3 regions of the Microbispora triticiradicis genome follow, and region 1 is predicted to be linked to each of the others. Evidence: riboswitches for the same ligand, from Rfam matches in the RefSeq annotation. Region 1 holds a riboswitch; each other region holds the start of a gene.
The links. A riboswitch is a leader RNA that binds a small molecule or an ion and turns the genes downstream of it on or off. The one in region 1 is predicted to bind cyclic di-AMP.
Positions count from the first base shown of each region.

Region 2: it holds a riboswitch for cyclic di-AMP, as region 1 does, so the genes downstream of both, FED44_RS32470 (C40 family peptidase) here and FED44_RS01080 (C40 family peptidase) in region 1, are expected to answer to the same signal.
Region 3: it holds a riboswitch for cyclic di-AMP, as region 1 does, so the genes downstream of both, FED44_RS36305 (CHAP domain-containing protein) here and FED44_RS01080 (C40 family peptidase) in region 1, are expected to answer to the same signal.

Region 1 covers NZ_VANP01000001.1:221,814-227,709, reverse strand. Annotated here, with positions in the region: gene FED44_RS01095 (hypothetical protein) at 1-275, opposite strand, end outside; gene FED44_RS01090 (BtrH N-terminal domain-containing protein) at 404-1,387, shown strand; gene FED44_RS01085 (SAM-dependent methyltransferase) at 1,397-2,140, opposite strand; gene FED44_RS01080 (C40 family peptidase) at 2,306-2,809, opposite strand; cyclic di-AMP (ydaO/yuaA leader) riboswitch at 2,940-3,100, opposite strand; gene FED44_RS01075 (hypothetical protein) at 3,439-4,548, opposite strand; gene FED44_RS01070 (helix-turn-helix domain-containing protein) at 4,681-5,259, shown strand; gene FED44_RS01065 (hypothetical protein) at 5,413-5,896, shown strand, end outside.
Region 2 covers NZ_VANP01000020.1:925-6,820, forward strand. Annotated here, with positions in the region: gene FED44_RS32455 (histone-like nucleoid-structuring protein Lsr2) at 1-234, opposite strand, end outside; gene FED44_RS32460 (RDD family protein) at 1,598-3,076, opposite strand; gene FED44_RS32465 (amino-acid N-acetyltransferase) at 3,223-3,774, opposite strand; cyclic di-AMP (ydaO/yuaA leader) riboswitch at 4,200-4,353, shown strand; gene FED44_RS32470 (C40 family peptidase) at 4,421-5,461, shown strand; gene FED44_RS32475 (helix-turn-helix domain-containing protein) at 5,540-5,788, opposite strand; gene FED44_RS32480 (winged helix-turn-helix transcriptional regulator) at 5,861-5,896, opposite strand, start outside.
Region 3 covers NZ_VANP01000002.1:592,236-598,131, reverse strand. Annotated here, with positions in the region: gene FED44_RS07695 (MarR family winged helix-turn-helix transcriptional regulator) at 1-44, shown strand, start outside; gene FED44_RS35685 (hypothetical protein) at 145-783, opposite strand; gene FED44_RS36305 (CHAP domain-containing protein) at 933-1,751, opposite strand; cyclic di-AMP (ydaO/yuaA leader) riboswitch at 2,063-2,206, opposite strand; gene FED44_RS07685 (SPW repeat protein) at 2,535-3,002, opposite strand; gene FED44_RS07680 (glycoside hydrolase family 15 protein) at 3,123-4,898, opposite strand; gene FED44_RS07675 (D-arabinono-1,4-lactone oxidase) at 4,995-5,896, opposite strand, start outside.

The DNA.
Region 1 (5,896 bases):
CGGCGCCCCGCGGCCATGTGCTCGTCGAACTCCCGTACCGGGATCAGTTCGACCTTCCGCCCCACCGCCGCGATCTGCCGCTCCAGCACGTCCAACCGCTGGCCGATCCGCTGAACCCCCGCGTCGGGCCGGTTCCGCACGCCGACCACGGCGTCGATCACCTGGTGCGCGACGATCGCCCAGTTCGCGTCGTCCCACGCGCCCTGCTGGAGCAGCGCGGTGACGGCCGCCTTGGTGGCGATCGCGCCCAGCGCGACGGCGAGCTCGATCGACATGCTCGAAGGCTAAACAGGCCTCTGACGCTCCGCATGAGTACCTCCCTACTCACATCAGGTGCGGCGGGCCGGATGGCCGATCATGGAGGTCTCAGGGTGACCGTCGGCCGGCATGAGGAGAGCGACGCATGACCTTCGTGAAGGACGTCGAGACCCGTGGCATGCGCCACTGCGAGACGACGGCGCTGGGGGTGCTGTTGCGGCACGAGGGGCTCGATCTGTCCGAGCCCATGCTGTTCGGGCTGGGGTCGGGCCTGTCCTTCGTCTACTGGGACAGCAAGGCCATGCCGATCCCCTTCCTCGGCGGCCGGGTCAAGCCGTTCGAACTCACCAGGAACCTGGCCGCCCGGCTGGGACTGACGCTGGCGACCGAGGAGACCACCTCGTCGCGCAAGGCGTGGGAGAACGTGGCCGCCCGCGTCGACGCGGGCCGGCCGGTCGGCCTCCAGCTCGACTGCTACCACCTGGACTACTTCCGCTCCAAGGTGCACTTCGGTGGTCATGTCGTCGCGATGTACGGCTACGACGAGCACGAGGTCTACCTGGTGGACACCGACCAGCAGGGCGGAGCGGTACGCACCGGCCGGGACGGCCTCGCCAGGGCGCGGGCCGAACGCGGCCCGATGACCGCCAGGAACCGGTCCTTCACCCTCACCCTGCCGGCCCGCCCGCTCAACTGGCAGGAACAGATCATCCCCGCCATCCGGGACTGCGCCGACGCCTTCCTCGCCGCTCCCATCGCGAACCTGGGCCACCGCGGCATCGAGAAGGCCGGCAAGCTGGTGCCCGGATGGCTGCTACGCGCCGCCGAGCCGCGGCGGGACCTGCCGCAGGCCGCTCTCCTCATGGAGAAGGGAGGAACCGGCGGCGCCCTGTTCCGCGCCCTCTACCGCGACTTCCTCGACGAGTGCACGCATCTGATCGACGACGGCGGCCTCCGCACCGGTCACCGCCTGTACGCCGAGGCCGCCGGCCTCTGGACGGAGGTGTCCGTCCTGATCGCGAAGGCGGGAGAAAGCGGTGACGCGGGACACCTGGAGCAGGCCGGGGTCATCCTCCGCGATCTTTCACGCGTGGAGGAGGACGCCATGCGGGTGCTCCGTCAGCTGTAGGGGATCGGGTCAGTTCCTCCGCTGGAGGAGGAGCGTGACGAACCCCAGGATGCCCCGGTAACCGCGCAGCCACATGTCGCGGTGCTCCAGAGCCGCCGTGCGAGCGTCGTCGGCGTCCGGGCCGGAATGCTCGTTGGCCCAGCGCAGCAGCGTGCCCGTCCAGGACCACTCGTATTCGTCCCATTCGGCCAGGTCGCTGGTGTACGCGTGGACCACGTCGAAACCGGGGGACTCGGCGGCGGCGACGGTGCCGGGCAGGTCGAGGAACTCCGACTTCGCGGCGCCCAGCCGGGTGAGCGCCTCCGTGGTCGGCTCGCGCTCCCAGAATCCCTCGCCCACCAGTGCCAGCCCGTTCGGCCGCAGGTAACGGCGGACGTGCTCGACGGTCGGGACGAGCCCGCCGAACGCGTGCGTGGCCCCTACGCAGAGCACCAGGTCGTACTGCTCGGCGACCGGGAAGTCGGCGGCCGGCCGCTCGTGGAACCGGATGCGCTCCCAGACGCCCTGGACCTCGGCCGCCTGTTCCGCCGCCTTGAGGCCGAGCGCGGAGATGTCCACACCGTCGGCGGTCGCGTCCTGGTAGAGCGCCAGCGCGCGCAGCGTCCAGGCCGCCTCGCCGCAGCCGAGATCGAGGATCCTCGCCCCCTCGGCCAGCCGGGCCCGGCGCAGCAGCCGGGTCACGTTGGCACCGGAGACCGGCGCGGCGATGGGGTGGTCCCGATGAGCGAGATGGCTGATCAGCTGGCGGTCCATGGCCCAATCCTTCCGCATCCCCGAACCCTTGCGGCAAGCCGAATCCGCCCTTACGGGCGGCGCCGGGACGACCGCCGGCCCGCCGCCGGCCTGGCCGGTCCCCGGCGGAGACGCGGTCACGTGTGACCGGACGTCCCCGCCGGGGTGTCGTCCACGACGCCGGGGTCACACGCCGGGGCGTACGGCGGTGACGAAGTTGCTCCTCCAGTAGCCCTTGAGGCGGTCGACCCTGACCACCGCGCCGGAGTGGGGAGCGTTGATCACTTTCTTGTTCCCTATGTACATGCCCACGTGGCCGCCGCCGCTGGTGAAGATGAGGTCGCCCGGCTTGAGACGCGCCAGGGAGACCTTCTTCTTTACGGCGTTGAGCATCGACCACGTCGTACGCGGGATCTTGACGCCGGCCTTGCGCCAGGCGAACTGGACCAGCCCGGAGCAGTCGAACGACCGCGGGCCCGTGGCGCCCCAGACGTAGGGGTCGCCGATTTGCTTTTTCGCCACCTTGATAGCGAGTTCGGCCTTCTCCTGCTGGACAGCGGCCTTGGTGAGCTTCGTGTTGACGGAGGCCTCCGCCGTGGAGGCCGTGGCGGCCCCTCCGGCGTACGGGGTGAACGCCGTGACGGGGGGCTCGGGCGGAATGGCCGTCGAGTCCGGGGGCGGGGCTGTCACGGTCCCCGTGACGGCGCCGGCGGGCAGGGCGCCGAAGCCTGTCAGGGAGAGGGTGAGCGCTGCGCTACCGAGCGTGACGCAGGCAGCGCGAAGCAGAGTGGTGGGGTTGGCGGACAGAGGGATCTCTCCTAGGGTCTTCCGCTTGCGCCTACCGGGTTAGCTGACGGATTCGGGCAGGGAAGTCGCCCTACAGCGCTTGCGCGCCGATTCACCCCGGACCTTCGGATGGAAGGTCGATTGGTTCCCCGGCTCCGAGCCTCCTTGCTGGCACGGATTCGGCATCACCGGCGCCCAGGGGGGCGGGAGAGGACATGGCGCCGGTGACAGTGGATGCGCTTTCCGAACACGGGCTGGCCGGGTTCGTTGGGCAAGGAAACTACCAAGACACGCCATATTGCCGCAAAGGGTGCAAATGGGATTATGATCGCATAAAGGGATCATAAAGCGAGGAGCCGCAGGTCAGGGCGGGTGTGACAGCCGGAGAACGTGACGCTCGTCACACCGGCCGATCGGCCTTCCGCAGGTCGCCAGGGCGCGTGCATCCGGCCGACGGGGTGTCTTCCGCCGGCCGCGGGCGATCCCGAAGCACCGGCCACGCCGTCGGTGCACGGCGTGGCGAGGTCAGGCGGTCACTGCGTACGCCAGAACGTGCCGTTGGCCGAGGGGTCGTCGGGATCGCCCTGCGGGACGGTGAAGCCCGCGCCCCACATCGTCGTCGTTCCCGGCCTGCGGGCGACGGAGAACACGACGGCGTCGGTGCCGGACTTCCGGAGGAGCCGGGCCTGTCGCCACGTCGAGCCCGTGACCTGCCACAGGGTGGGGTTCCAGTTGCCCTGCAAGACCCAGACGCCGCCCCTGCCGTCGGGCTCCACCTCGGTGTACGGCTGGGCGTTGGCGGAGCCGATGGAGACGGTCCACGACCTGCCGTTCCAGTGCATCACCAGGGTGCGGCCGAAGTCGACGTCGTCGCCCTGCTCGTCCGCGCCCTCCCAGCTGACCCCGCCGACGGCCCACACGTTCTTCGATCCCACGACCGCGATGTCCTGGATGGTCACGACGGCGTCCGGCGCGGGAAGGGTGAGGGCCGGAGCCGGGACCAGGGTCCAGGACGTCCCGTTCCACCGCATGATCGAGGGACGGTTGCCCTTGACGCCCGCCGCCCAGGCCACGCCGGCCTTGTACGCGTCGACGGCGGAGGCGCGGCCCGGCAGCCGGACGCTCTTCCAGGAGGATCCGTTCCAGTGCCTCGCCGTGGCGGACGTCCCGGCGACCGCCCAGATGTCCTTCGCGCCCGTCGCGTCGGCGTCCGTCGCCGAGAAGCCGCCGCCCAGGGAGATCGTGGTCCATCCGCGGCCGTTCCAGCGCGCGGCCCGGCCCTCGCCGAAGACCCACGCGTTCGTGCCGGAGGTGGCCGTCACGGCCCGCAGCTCGTACGGCGGGCTGTTCGGGATGACCCGCCAGGATCGGCCGTCGAACCGCTGGACGAGACCCCGCTGCCTGCCGTTCACGACCCGGTGCCCGGCCGCCCACACCGACCCGTTGCCCAGGACCGTCACGTCGTTGAGCACGTCGTCCCCGGGCAGCGTGTTCACCCTGACCGGCTTCCACGTGGGCGCGGGCGCCTCCGCCTGGTAGCCCTGATAGCCCAGGTGGCCCTGGTGGGCCGCACCGGACGCCGCCGCGGGCGGCACGCTCGCCAGGCCGAGAACCATCACCCCTGTGACGACTGCGGTACGCATGACGCTCCCCTCCGTTCGCCCATATGACGTCCGATCGAGGACATTCGTTCACCGGGCGGCCACGCGACTTCCGGCGCGGAGGCGATGGAATCGGCCTGCCCGCGTGCGAAAACGACAAGTAGGATTGCCGGTATGGCAAACGACGACGCCGCCGTCCTGGCCTCCGTCGGTTCGCGGCTGCGTGCGCTGCGCAGGCAGAACGGCAGCACGCTGAGCCGGCTCGCGGAGTCCACCGGCATATCGGTCAGCACCCTGTCGCGCCTGGAGTCCGGCGAACGCAAGCCCACGCTGGAGCTGTTGCTGCCGCTGGCGCGGGCCTACCAGGTGCCGCTCGACGAACTCGTCGGCGCGCCGCCGGTCGGCGATCCCCGGGTGCGGTTGAAGCCCATCAGCCGCTGGGACTCGACGATCGTGCCCCTGACCCAGCACCCCGGCGGGCTGCAGGCGTACAAGATGATCATTTCGGTGGAGCGCTGTGATCCCGAGCCGCGTACGCACGAGGGCTACGAGTGGCTCTACGTGCTCAACGGGAGGCTGCGGCTGGTGCTCGCCGAACACGACCTCGTCCTCAGGGCGGGGGAGGCCGCGGAGTTCGACACCCGGCTGCCGCACTGGTTCGGCAGCACCGGCGAGGCGCCGGTGGAGATCCTCAGCCTGTTCGGCACCCAGGGCGAACGCATGCACGTCCGGGCGAAACCACGCGGCGCGTAGGAGGCGCCCGCTGAACCGTCTCAAGGACGAACCGCGGCTTTCCGCGCATAATGGGGACACCTGCAGGCGATCAAGGAGCGACGATGCGGCTCGCGCGGTGGTCGAACGCTCCCGGCCGGGGACGATGACCGGGTGAGGAGAGGCCGATGGGCCATGGCGGCGGCTCTCGGGCTCGCCTGCCTCGGCGCGTGCGGGTCGGTGACGGCCTCCTCCGGTGTGGACATGGATCACCTGCGGGAGCTGGGGGTCGCGCCCGACCTCGTCTATCTCGTCGATCTGCCGGGATACGAGATGGCCGAGCAGTCCATGGGCGGGGTCGGCGAGGAGGGGTTCGGCGTCTTCTACACCGCGCCCGGCGGACGTCAGGTGGAACTGCGGGTCGACCGGGGTGCCTTCGATGACGACATGTGCCGGAGCACTCCGATCAACCTCGCCACGCCTCCGGACGCGCTGGTCCTCTGCATCCACGACGAGGTGGGCTGGTATCGGATGGCCGGTGACCGCCACGAGTACGTCGCGCCCAGGGGAGACGTCCTCATCAAGCTGAGCGGAGGGGTGACGGACGTCAGCCGGGCGGCGCTGAAGGCGGCCGTCGCCGGGGCGCGGCGCGCCACCGGAGACGGGAAGGCCGGCACCG
Region 2 (5,896 bases), on a different contig from region 1:
GGTCATGGCTCGCTGACCCCCGCCGCCCGCACCGCGACGGCGGCCGCGGGCCTGCCCGCTGTCCGCGCGCCGCGCGCTGCCGACGAAAGGCGACAGCGCGTCGCGAAGCCGCTTCGCGTTGCCGTCGCTCAGGTCAATCTCATATGACGTGCCGTCAATCGCGAAGGTGACCGTCTCATTGGCCTCGCCGCCATCGAGATCGTCGATGAGAATCACCTGCGTGTGCTTGGCCATCCGGCAATCCTTTCGCAGCCCATAGTTTGATTCGTCAGCCAAACATATACCCGGTTTCCCCCGGCTGACAATTCAAGATTGCGGATTCTCAGGAACTCCTGAGTCCGGTGACTTCTCGCGTGGCTCCCGAGCCGGGCGGAGACCCGCCGCGTCGGAACGTACCAACTTTACGATGCCGTAGACGACCGCGCCGGCGACGACCACGGAAGGTATCAAGGCGGACAATACCTCTGACATTCTGCCTCGCTCGTGCCGGGGTGTCATTAGGTGCACCCGAGGAAATTCCGAGGACGCGCCGAGGTCCCGGGCCCTCTTGCCGGGCCGGTCGCCCTCATACGACCATAGCGCCGGGAGGGTCAGGCGCGCCTTCCGGGGTGCCCCGGGGGTGGCAGCCTAATCCTCGTCTCTCCAGCGGCCTTACCGGATGCTCCACGAAATCGTACCCAAATGTCGGGCCGGACGGTCACCGGAAGCCGTCCGGCCCGATGTTTCGGCCGCCCGCGGCCACTACTCACGGCGGGACGGCAAGGGCTCCCACTCGGCCGGACGCTTGGCTCGTAGCGGCGAAGCCGCAGGTCAGAGCGTTGTCAGCCAGCGCCACGAAGGCGCGGCGACAAGGCTGAACCAGCAATCCGCCACTCTGTCAGCCACTCTGTCCGCCTCTCCTTCCGGCTCTCCATCCGACTCTCACACAACTCTCACACAATAGGTCCGTCCCGGCACGCCGTACCGTTGATGAGCGTCACTGAAACGAGGGGACGCCGCGTCCCCCGGCACTCGGATCTTCATGACCACCGTGACCCTTCTGGTACGACCGGCGCACCCTTGACGGGATATACGCGCGTCTAAAACAGATCCTCGGTGCCGGGAAGGCTCGCAAAAAGAGAGGACCGCACCGCATCCCGACAAGATCCACTGCCCGGGCGGCCCGAAGATCGATTTAACCGGCCGCGCCACAAACGCATGGCCGCCCCCGCCGGCCGGGCCCGCCTAAGGTTTCGCGCGGCCAAACGGCCCGCCGTTTCGGGCGTCGGCACCGGGGCTCGCCGGGGCCGGGCGGGCGGAGGAGCCCATAAGGGCCGGTGCGCCGCCTTCGGGCCCATAAGAGCGTCGAGCGGGTTCCATAAGCCGCTCCGGCCGGATATGGCCCGGAGCGGGGTGACGGCGGTCGACCGGAAGGATTGACGTGGCGGTGTCGCGGTCATTGCCATCTCTCGGGCGGGTCCGCCGGTCCGCCAAGCATGGCATGTCCGGGTGGTTCCGTTACCGAATTTTCCGGAGCAGGCGCCGTCGACGCCCGGAACCGTCACGCCATACGAAAAACGGGGCCGATGGTCCACACCATCGGCCCCGTCCGCGGTCATTACTTGACCTTGACCACCACGGTGTTGGCGACCTTGTCGTGCAAAGCCTGCTGCAGCGGCTTGTCCCACAGCAGCCAGAGCACGTTGAGAAGGGCGGCCAGGTTCGCGAGGTACTTGATGAAGGGAATCCACGACAGGAACTGGAAGGCGAAGAGCACTCCGGCGCGCTTCATCGCCGCGTCCTGGGGCAGCCCCGCCGCGGTCAGCGTTCCGCCGACCGGGACGACCTTGATGCCCATCGCCATCTTGCCGAGGGTCTGCCCGCGTGAGCGCAGCATGAAGAACTCGTAGACGGCCATCACGACGCCCCCCAGCACGGCGACGAGCAGCGCGGCCAGGAAGGCCCCGCTCTCCAGGGTCGTGACGCCGGTCGTCGGGTCGATGCTGGCGGCGGTGAACACCAAGCCCCCGATGACGGCGCTGAGGATCATGTAGGGGATCCCGACGACGACACCGTCGATCAGCCGGGCGACGAGGCGCTGCCACCACTCCGCCAGCGGGGCCGGCGCGCCGGGCGGGATCGCCCCCTGCGGCGCGTACGACTGTCCGTAGGCGGGCTGGCCGTACCCCGGCGTGGCCTGCCCGCCGCCGTAGCCGGGCTGGCCGTACTGCTGCTGGCCGTACTGCTGCTGGCCGTAGCCCTGCTGCGGAGCCTGCTGGCCGTAACCCTGCTGCTCGTAGCCCTGCTGGCCGTACGCCTGCGAGCCGGATGCCTGGGGGCCGGTCTGCTGGCCGTACTGCTGGTAGCCCCCCTGCGACTGCTGGCCGTAGCCGCCCGTCGGCTGACCCTGCTGCTCGCCGTAACCCTGCTGCTCGCCGTAACCCTGCTGCTGGCCGTACCCGCTCTGGGAGGACTGACCGTACTGCTGCTGACCGTAGCCCTGCTGCGGAGCCTGCTGACCGTACTGCTGGCCATAGCCCTGCTGCGACGCCTGCTGCGGGGCCTGCTGGCCGTACTGCTGCTGGCCATAGCCCTGCGGGCCCGTCTCCTGGCCATAACCCTGCTGGCCATAACCGCCCTGGGAGGACTGACCGTGCTGCTGCTGGCCGTAGCCCTGCTGTGAAGCCTGCTGGCCGTACCCCTGCGGGCCGGTGTCCTGGCCATAACCCTGCTGGCCGTATCCGCCCTGCGAAGGCTGGCCGTACTGCTGCTGACCGTAGCCCTGCTGCGGAGCCTGCTGACCGTACTGCTGGCCATAGCCCTGCGGGCCCGTCTCCTGGCCATAACCCTGCTGGCCGTATCCGCCCTGTGAAGACTGGCCGTACTGCTGCTGTCCGTATCCGCCCTGGCCGGAGTCCTGGCCGGGGGTCTGGCCGGGAGTCTGCTGCGGGCCCGTCTGCTGTGCCCGATAGCCGACGACCGTGGCCTCGGGGTCGTAGTCCTGGGAAGGTCTGTCCGGGTTGTACCCGTGGTTCGAAGGCGGCGGTGGCGTCCCGTCCGACTCGTCCTGGGGGTACGGCGGCTGTCCGGTGCTCACCGTGTCACCTCGTTTCGAAGACGCATGCGCCGCATCTCAGTAGCACACGCTGATACCGCCAAAAGTAGCGACACGCGTATCAACAGTCACCTTTGCAGCGACTGACCATGACCGTCAAGATCAGCCACCAATGTCGGCATTATGACTCAATGGCGATCGAGATGCAGCAGCATTCGCGTGTTCCCCAGTGTGTTCGGCTTGACGTGCTCCAGGTCGAGGAACTCGGCGACGCCTTCGTCGTACGACGCGAGGAGTTCCGCGTACACCTCGGGTGACACGGGGGTGCCCTGGATCTCGGTGAAACCATGGCGCGCGAAGAAGTCCACGGCGAACGTGAGGCAGAAGACCCTGCGTACGCCGAGGCCGCGCGCGGCGTCGATGAGCGAGGCGACGATCCGGTAGCCGACGCCTCCACCGCGCACCGCCGGATCCACCGCGACGGTCCTGATCTCGGCCAGGTCCTCCCAGAGCACGTGCAGCGCGCCGCAGCCGACGACCTCTCCGCCGATCTCCGCGACCCAGAACTCCTGGACGTCCTCGTACAGCGTGACCGTGCTCTTCTTCAGCAGGCGCGGCCCGACGCCCGAGTACGCGTCGACGAGGCGGCGGATCGCCCTGACGTCCGGGGTCCTGGCCCGGCGCACCATAACGCCCCTGGCGCCGGATCCGCTCGGTGTCTGTGCGGCGACCTGCTCCATGAACGGCCAGCCTAGTGCCCCTCCCGCCGTCCCCCTCGCCCGTCGCGCGCGGATCGGCGAAGGCGGCTCCGATTTACGGTCAACCCCAAACGGCCCGTCCGACATCGCGCCTGACGTTCTGTAGCCACCGGAATACGGATCGACGCCGGATCGGGCCCCGTGGCGCACGCCTGGCCGCGCATCGATTTTCTCTGCTTCCGACCAGCACCTCATACGTCACCAAAGCACCACAAACCCAGGTAGACCAGCCGGTATCACTGATCAACTCGTGACCCTAGCGTGATCATTTGGTTGTGAAACGTAGACGGGTTTGCGAGTTCTGGTTGAGCAACAACTCAGGGTGCACTATCGTCCAGCGACGATGCCGATCGTCGTGAGCGATCTCGACGATCGGGCGCCGAATCCTCGAAGCACCGGTGCCCGAACCCTGTCGGGGGCCGGGTGCGGAGAGGAGCCGGGGACCCAATCCATGGGATCAGGATCGGTTCAGGTTCAGATCGTCCAGGGGTGAATCCGCAAGGTAGGGCTGCTCCGGCCCGAACCCGTCAGCTAACCCGGCAGGCGCTCGGCAGTGCCCAGCCGCACGACCCGTCACGACGACGCCGGCCGATGCGGGGGCACCTATGGGAGAGGAGCTCGGTTGCGCATGCGTGGAGGACGGCAGGCGGGCAGGCACGCCCGTCGCCGACGGCCCGGACCCGGCCCGGCCGGTCCGGGTGCCATCCGGCGGTTCACCTTCGTCGGAGTCGCGCTCGCCGCGGTCACATTCGGCGCTCCGGTGGTCCGCGCGACCGCCGACCCGAAGCCGAGCCTCAAGGAGCTCGCCGCGGAGGTGGAGGACCTCTACAGCGAAATCGAGACACTCACCGAGCAGTACAACGGCGAGCGGGTGCGTCTGAAGGCGGCCGAGCGGTCCGCCGATCTCGCCAAGAAGAACCTCGCCAAGAGCGAGGCCGAACTGGAGACCCGCCGGCAGAGGGCGAGCGCCCTCGCCCAGCACTCCTACATGACCAACGGGCTCGGCAACGCCCTGGTGCTCGTGAAGTCCACGGACCCGCGGCAGTACCTCGACCAGGCCTCCACGACGTACGCGCTGGAGTTACAGCAGAGCCAGGAGGTCGCGGAGGTCAGCAAGGCGATGGACGCCGCCGCGCGGGCCAAGTCCAGCGCCGCCGCCCGCCAGAGCGAGGTCAGGAAGCTGCTGGACGGCCTCGACACGCGGCGCGACAAGATCACGAAACTGATCAAGAAGACCGAGAGCAGCCTCTACCGGCAGGTCTCGCGAGAGGTCGGCACCGAGACGCGCAGGAAGATGTCGTTCCCCATCGTGGGGGGCGGCAAGGCCGCCCAGGCGGCGCGCTGGGCCCTCGCGCAGCAGCTCAAGCCGTACGTCTGGGGCGCGGAAGGGCCGCGCTCGTTCGACTGCTCCGGCCTGGTGATGGCCGCCTACCAGTCCGTCGGCATCAGCCTGCCCCACTACACGGGCGACCAGTGGACGGCCGGCACGCACATCTCCCGCGACCAGCTCCGCCCCGGCGACCTCGTGTTCTTCTACTCCGACCTGCACCACGTGGGTCTCTACATCGGCGGCGGCTACATGGTCCACGCGCCGCGCACCGGTGACGTCATCCACATCGCGAAGATCGCCGGACGGCCGTTCGCGGGCGGCGTGCGCGTCGCCGACTGATCACACGGATGGTCGGCGTGCACGACCACCGTTCACCGGCCGCGCCCGCGTGCGCGGCCGGACGAGTTCGGGACGTGCTCAGATGAGACGGCGGCGGGCGGCCCAGGCGACGGCCTCGATGGCGGTCGCCACGCCGATCCGGTCGCAGATGCAGCGCAGCCGCCGCCGCACCGTACGTCCGCTGACGTCGAGGCTGCGGCCCACCCGGTCGGCGGTGACGCCCTTCGCCAGCTCGGCGAGCAGCAGTAGGTCCTCCTCGGTGAGACCGGCACGCTCAAGGTCCGAGGCGAGATCCTCACCCCGGTAGACGACCTCCGGATAACCCATCGTCCGCCCTCCCCACGACGATGATTCGTCGGCCCACCCTCCAGGGACGGTAAACGCCTTTGCTGAAGGCCGTCAAGGTGCGGCGGCGGGCCGCCGGTCATACGCCTC
Region 3 (5,896 bases), on a different contig from region 1:
CGACCGTCTCGTTCCCGCTCGGCTGGCCCGATCCGTCCTCCTGACCCGTCGCCTGCACGGACTTGGTGATCCGGTACGCCCGCCGGAAGCCGGCCGGGCTCGCGGGGGCGGCGCACTCGCCGGGCACGCGGTCGTCACGCGGACTCAGCATCCGGAGGCGGCGCATTCCCCCGGGATGAGGCCGCCGGAGCCACCGGCCGTCGAGGGCGTGTCGTCGCCTCCGCCGGAGCCGGTGCCCGCGCCGCCCTTCGTGCCGCCGCCCTTCGTGCCGCCGCCCGCCTTTCCGGCCGGCCCGGTCTTCGCCTGGCCCGTGCCTCCGGGCGCCTGACCGGTGGACCCACCGGCGCCGGAGCCCGCGCCGGTGCCCGTGCCGTCTCCGGCTGGCGCCTGCGCGGAGCCGCCGTCCGCGCCTCCGTCCGCGCCGCCGCCCTCGGCGTCGCCCGCCAAGCCGTCATCCGCGCCGTCATCCGCGCCGTCATCCGCGCCGTCATCCGCGCCGTCCTCGGCGTCGGTTCCGGAGTCCGGTCCCGCCTCGGCGGGATCACCGGCGCCGTTCTCCTGCGCCGGCGCCGTCTGCTGCCCGGCACCGCCCGCGGAGGGGCCCGGGTCCGTGGAGCCGCGCAACGCGAAGCCCGCGCCCGCCGCCGCGAGTACGGCGACCAGGATCACGGCGACGATGACGAGGGGCTTCCTGCTCTTCGTGCCGGACGGCTCGTCGCTGGAGAGGATCTCCTGACGAAACTGATCATCCTGGCTCGTCTGTGAGGGGACGCGCCCGTACATGTGAGACAACTCCCAGCGGTCGTATCGGGGGAAAGCTCCACGGCTTCCGCGGGTGGCTGCCCACCCTAGCCGCGCGAGTCGCCGAATTTCACAGACACCCGCAAACGATCTCGAACTCCCAGAGTGTTCCCAGGCGCCTCTCCGGCCGGTCAGCCGAGGAGGTGGAACGGCTCCTGCGCCGCGGCGGGGCCGGACACCCCGGCTCCCACGACCTCCTGGCCGCGCCGCTCGCCGCCGTACCCCTCCCGCCGCGGGCCACCCCTTCGGTGCCGTCCGCCGGACGTCGCCGCCGCGGCGGCCCTGAAGCGCAGACCGGTCACCGCGGTCGACACGAGCGCGAACAGCAGACCGGCCGGCAGGACGGCGTCGCTCGGCGAGAAGGCCGTGCCCGGCGGCTGCCCGTGACCCGCGGCCATGCTCCGCGTGGCCGACGCCGCCGCCCCCTGGACCACCGCCCCCTGGACCACCGCCCCCTGAACCGCGGCGTCCGCCGCCACGGGCTGGACGGTGACGGTCACCTTCGGGATCACCTTGACCTTGCGTGGCAGGCCGTACCCGACGATCTTGCTGGAGTCGCGCACCTTGCGCTTGAGCCAGACGCCGTCGACGTTGCCCTCGATCGTGTGGACCTTGCCGCCGACGACCTTCTCGACGATGCCGACGTGGTCGATGTCCTTGATGCGCTTCGACCCCGACCAGTCGAAGAAGACCACGGCCCCGGGTTCCGGCTCGCGACTCCAGGCGCCCTGCTGCTCGAACCACTTGGCGTGCCGGGTGGTCAGCGCGAACTCGCCGACGTGGTCCTGCACGCCGGCCCGGTCGGCCGCCCACGAGACGAACATGTCGCACCAGGGAGCCGCCTTGAAGTCGGAGTCCATGGCGATGTTGTCGGCGTACCACTCGCCGAACTTGGTCGGCTTCCCGGGCCGTTCCCGGTAGCCGAGCTCCGGGCGTACGGCGTCGAGCAACTGCTGTGCTATCGGATCGGTAGAAATCGAAGGCTCCTATGGCGCGCGTCAGAACATGACGAACCCGCCGCCGGGCACGACGGCATGCGGGCATGACCGTCACACCGACCGTCACGCCGGCGGACGCACCGGCGGACACGGCCGCGGCGGTCCCCGGGCGGGCGGGGTCGGACGGGATTCAGAAACGGGAGATGTGGCAGCCCGTCACGGGCGCGCCGTCACCCCGGAAGCCTGGAGACGTTCCAGGGCGGGCATGTGGTACGGCGACGGAGGCCGGACCGGGTGGGCAGGTGGAGCGGACACTCCACGCGCTCTCCTCTCCTTGGCCGCCTACCGGGTTAGCTGACGGGTTCGGGCCAGGAGTAGCCCTACCGGATGGTCCGGATTCACCCCAGAGAGACGTGGGTCCCCGGTTCCCGGGTTCGATGACATCCGGGATTCGGCGGTCGCCGGTCGTCCTCGGGTTGAGGACCACGCACCGGCGCACTGACCGGAAGCATAGTAGATCACGAGTAGGACACGACCGAAAAACCGGCAAACGGGTCCATTTCTGCACCTTCTGCACCACGCTTCCGCAGGTCCTCGCCCCGACGGCACCTAACCGTGATATGCGCCACATCGCCCGGTACGGGCCCGTCTGGCACTCGGGCTCCCGTATGACGCGGGGTGATCACGATGGCGGGGCGTGAGCGGGCTCGGACCCTCTCACGCCCCGTCGATCCGGCCGGCCCCGCCGCGTCGGACCGCTGGCGTCGGACCGCAGGCGGCGGGCTGCCGCGCCGGCTACCACTCACCGCCGGGTGCGCCGACTCCTCTCCGCCGGCCGTGCTCGTGCTGCCGGTAGTTGGCCGCGAACGCGAGCGCGCCGAGGCCGAACAGGAAGATGATCGCTCCGGTGACCACGTTGTTCCAGATGGTCGCGGTGGTCGCCGGCTGGCCTCTGATCACCCACGGCGCGATGATCGCCCAGACGCCGAGCACCGGTGTCACCCAGCTCACGCCGTACGTCCGGCCGAACGCGGAGGCGCAGCTCAGCGCGAGCGCCGTGACGACCAGCCCGACGATCAGGTTGTTGACCGTCAGGCCGCCGAACCCGGTGAATCCCACGATCCACGGCGAGATGGCGAGGTAGAGGCCGGCGAGGAGCGTCACCGCGTCCATGACCTGCGCCGGGGCGGTCGATCCCGCCCGGTCGTACGTCTGGCGCAGCTCCGTGACGTCCGGGCGTCGAGCCAGACCTGGTTGCACCATGATGTGTCACCTCTTCTCCCAGGTGGCCGGGGGCCCGAGACCCCTCTCTTGCATCATGCAACCGGGGACGGCACGGAGGGGAGACCGCGAGACGCGCGGATTGCAGATGAAGTACATCTGTCAGGCAGATTGCACCGCCGCCGTCAGGGCCTCCGCCGTGTTGACGATCGAAACGTGGCTGTAGGCCTGGGGGAAGTTGCCCACCTGGCGACGGCGGCCGGGGTCGTACTCCTCCGCCAGCAGGCCGACGTCGTTGCGCAGGGACAGCAGCCGCTCGAACAGCGCCCGCGCCCGACTGCGCCGGCCCAGCAGGGCGAGCGCGTGCGCGAGCCAGAAGGAGCAGGGGACGAAGACCCCCTCCCCGCCCGGCAGCCGGTCCACGCCGTCGGCCTCCGGCCGGTAGCGCAGCACGAATCCGTCCTCCGTGAGCTCGCGGCACACGGCGTCGACGGTTCCCGCCAGGCGGGGGTCGTCCAGCGGCAGGAAGCCGAGCCGGGGGATCAGCAGCAGCGCGGCGTCCAGCCCCCTGGAGCCGTAGAACTGGGTGAAGGTGTTGCGGCCGGGGTCGTACCCGTGGGCGCACACGTCCTGGTGGATCTCCTCCCGCAGGGCGCGCCAGCGGCCCACCGGACCGTCGAGGCCCTGCCGCTCCACCGAGGCGACCATCCGGTCCGCGGCCACCCACGCGAGGACCTTCGCGTGCACGAACGGGCGGCGCGGCCCGCGCACCTCCCAGAGCCCGTTGCCCGGCTCGCGCCACGCGCCCTCCAGATAGTCCATGAACGCGCGCTGCAGGTCCCAGGCGTCCTCCTCCGGCCCCAGCCCCGCCTGTCTGGCCTGGTAGAGGCAGTCGATCACCTCGCCGTACACGTCGAGCTGGAACTGCCGGGCGGCGGCGTTGCCGGCCCGCACCGGCCGGGACCCCTCGTATCCCGGCAGCCGGTCGAGGGTCCGCTCGGGCATCCGGCGGCCGCCGTCGATCGTGTACATGATCTGCAGGTCGGCCGGGTCTCCGGCGACGGCCCGCAGCAGCCAGTCACGCCAGGCGGTCGCCTCCTCTGAGTACCCCGCCCCGATGAGCGCCTGGAGAGTGAACGCGGCGTCCCGCAGCCAGCTGTAGCGGTAGTCCCAGTTGCGGGAGCCTCCGATCAGCTCCGGCAGGGACGTGGTGGGCGCCGCGACGATGCCGCCGGTCGGGGCGTAGGTGAGGGCCTTGAGCGTGACGAGGCTGCCGGACACCGCCTCGGCGTACTCACCCCGGTAACGGCACCGGCCGAGCCACTCCCGCCACATGCGCTCGGTGTTCGCCAGCTCCTCGGCGGCCTCCAGCCGGTGCGGGCGGCTCCGCCACGACTCCTGCCAGGTGAGCACGAACGGCACCCGCTCCCCCGCCGCGACGGTGAACGAGGCGGTCGCGGCGCGCGGGCGCGACTCCTGCGTCAGCGGCACGGGAGACTGCAGCCACGCGGCGTTCGGACCGGCGATCACGGCCAGTTCGCCGCCGCGCTCGCGCGTCCAGGGCACCACCTCGCCGTAGTCAAAGCGCAGCAGCAGTTCCGTACGCATCTCCACCCGGCCACGCACGCCCTCCACGATCCGGACGACGTCGGGCGCCTCCTGGCGCGGCGGCATGAAGTCGAGGACCCGGGCGCACCCGCCGGGCACGTCCCAGGTCGTCTCCAGCACCAGCATGCCGTCGCGGTAGCGGCGCCCGGCGCAGGTGCCTCCCGCGGCGGGCGCCAGCAGCCAGTGCCCGGCCCGGTGCCCGCCCAGCAGGGCCGCGAAGCAGGCGCCGGAGTCGAAGCGGGGCAGGCACAGCCAGTCGACCGAGCCGTTCCGGCCCACCAGGGCGGCGGTGTGCATGTCGCCGACGAGCGCGTAGTCCTCGATCCGCATGGCGCCTCCCCTCACCCGTACGGCCGGGGCCGTACGCCGGGGACGCGGCGCGGCCGCGGCACACACGTACCCCGGCCCATCCCCGCGAATCGCGGCTTATCGCCGCCCGAAGACGTACCGCTCGACGTACTCGTTGGCGAAGACGCCCCGGGGGTCGTAGTGCCGTGCCAGGGCGGCGAAGTCGTCCATGCGCTCGTAGCGGGTGCGCAGGACGTCCGGCGGGAGGGTAAAGAGCTTCCCCCAGTGGGGTCGCGCCCCGAACGGCGCCAGGCGCTCCTCGATCGCGGTCAGCACCGGCGTCACGGCGGCCGGGTCCTTGACCCAGGTGAAGTGGAAGGCCACGGTGTCGCGCCCCTGGCTCGGGCTCAGCCAGAGGTCGTCGGCGGCGATGCTGCGGATCTCGGAGATCTGGAGGACCGGGGCGATGCGATCGCCGATCGCGCCGAGCGCCCGGAACGCCTCGGCCGCGTGCCGCCGGGGCACCATGTACTCCGCCTGGAGTTCCTCGCCGCTGCTCGGGGTGAAATCGGGCCGGAAGTGCGGCAGGCGCTCGAACCAGGGGCCGGGCCTCCCCATCTGGGTCGTGCAGTGCACCGGGGACACGCCGGGTACGGGGTGGCGCGGGCCGTCGGCCGGGGCCGCCCCGAAGAAGCCGTCCGGCTCGGCGTCGTCGAGGCCGCCGGAGGTGGGGGCGAGGCGTTCCTTGACCCAGACCTGGTTGACGCGCGAGGTCCGCCAGTCGGTGAACAGGCTCACGCTGTAGGCGGCGGACATGACGGCGTCGAACCGGTCGTCGAGCACCTCCGCCGGAAGCCCCTCGTACACGCGCTGCCGGACGTCGAACGCCGGCAGGAGATCGAGCGTCAGGGCGACGACGGCGCCGAGCGCGCCGAGCGACACGACGGCGCCCCCGAACCGGTCGCCGTCCGCGTCCCGGCTCAGCGTGACGAGGTCGCCCTCGGCGGTCACCATCTCGACCGCGCGCACCGACGTCGCGA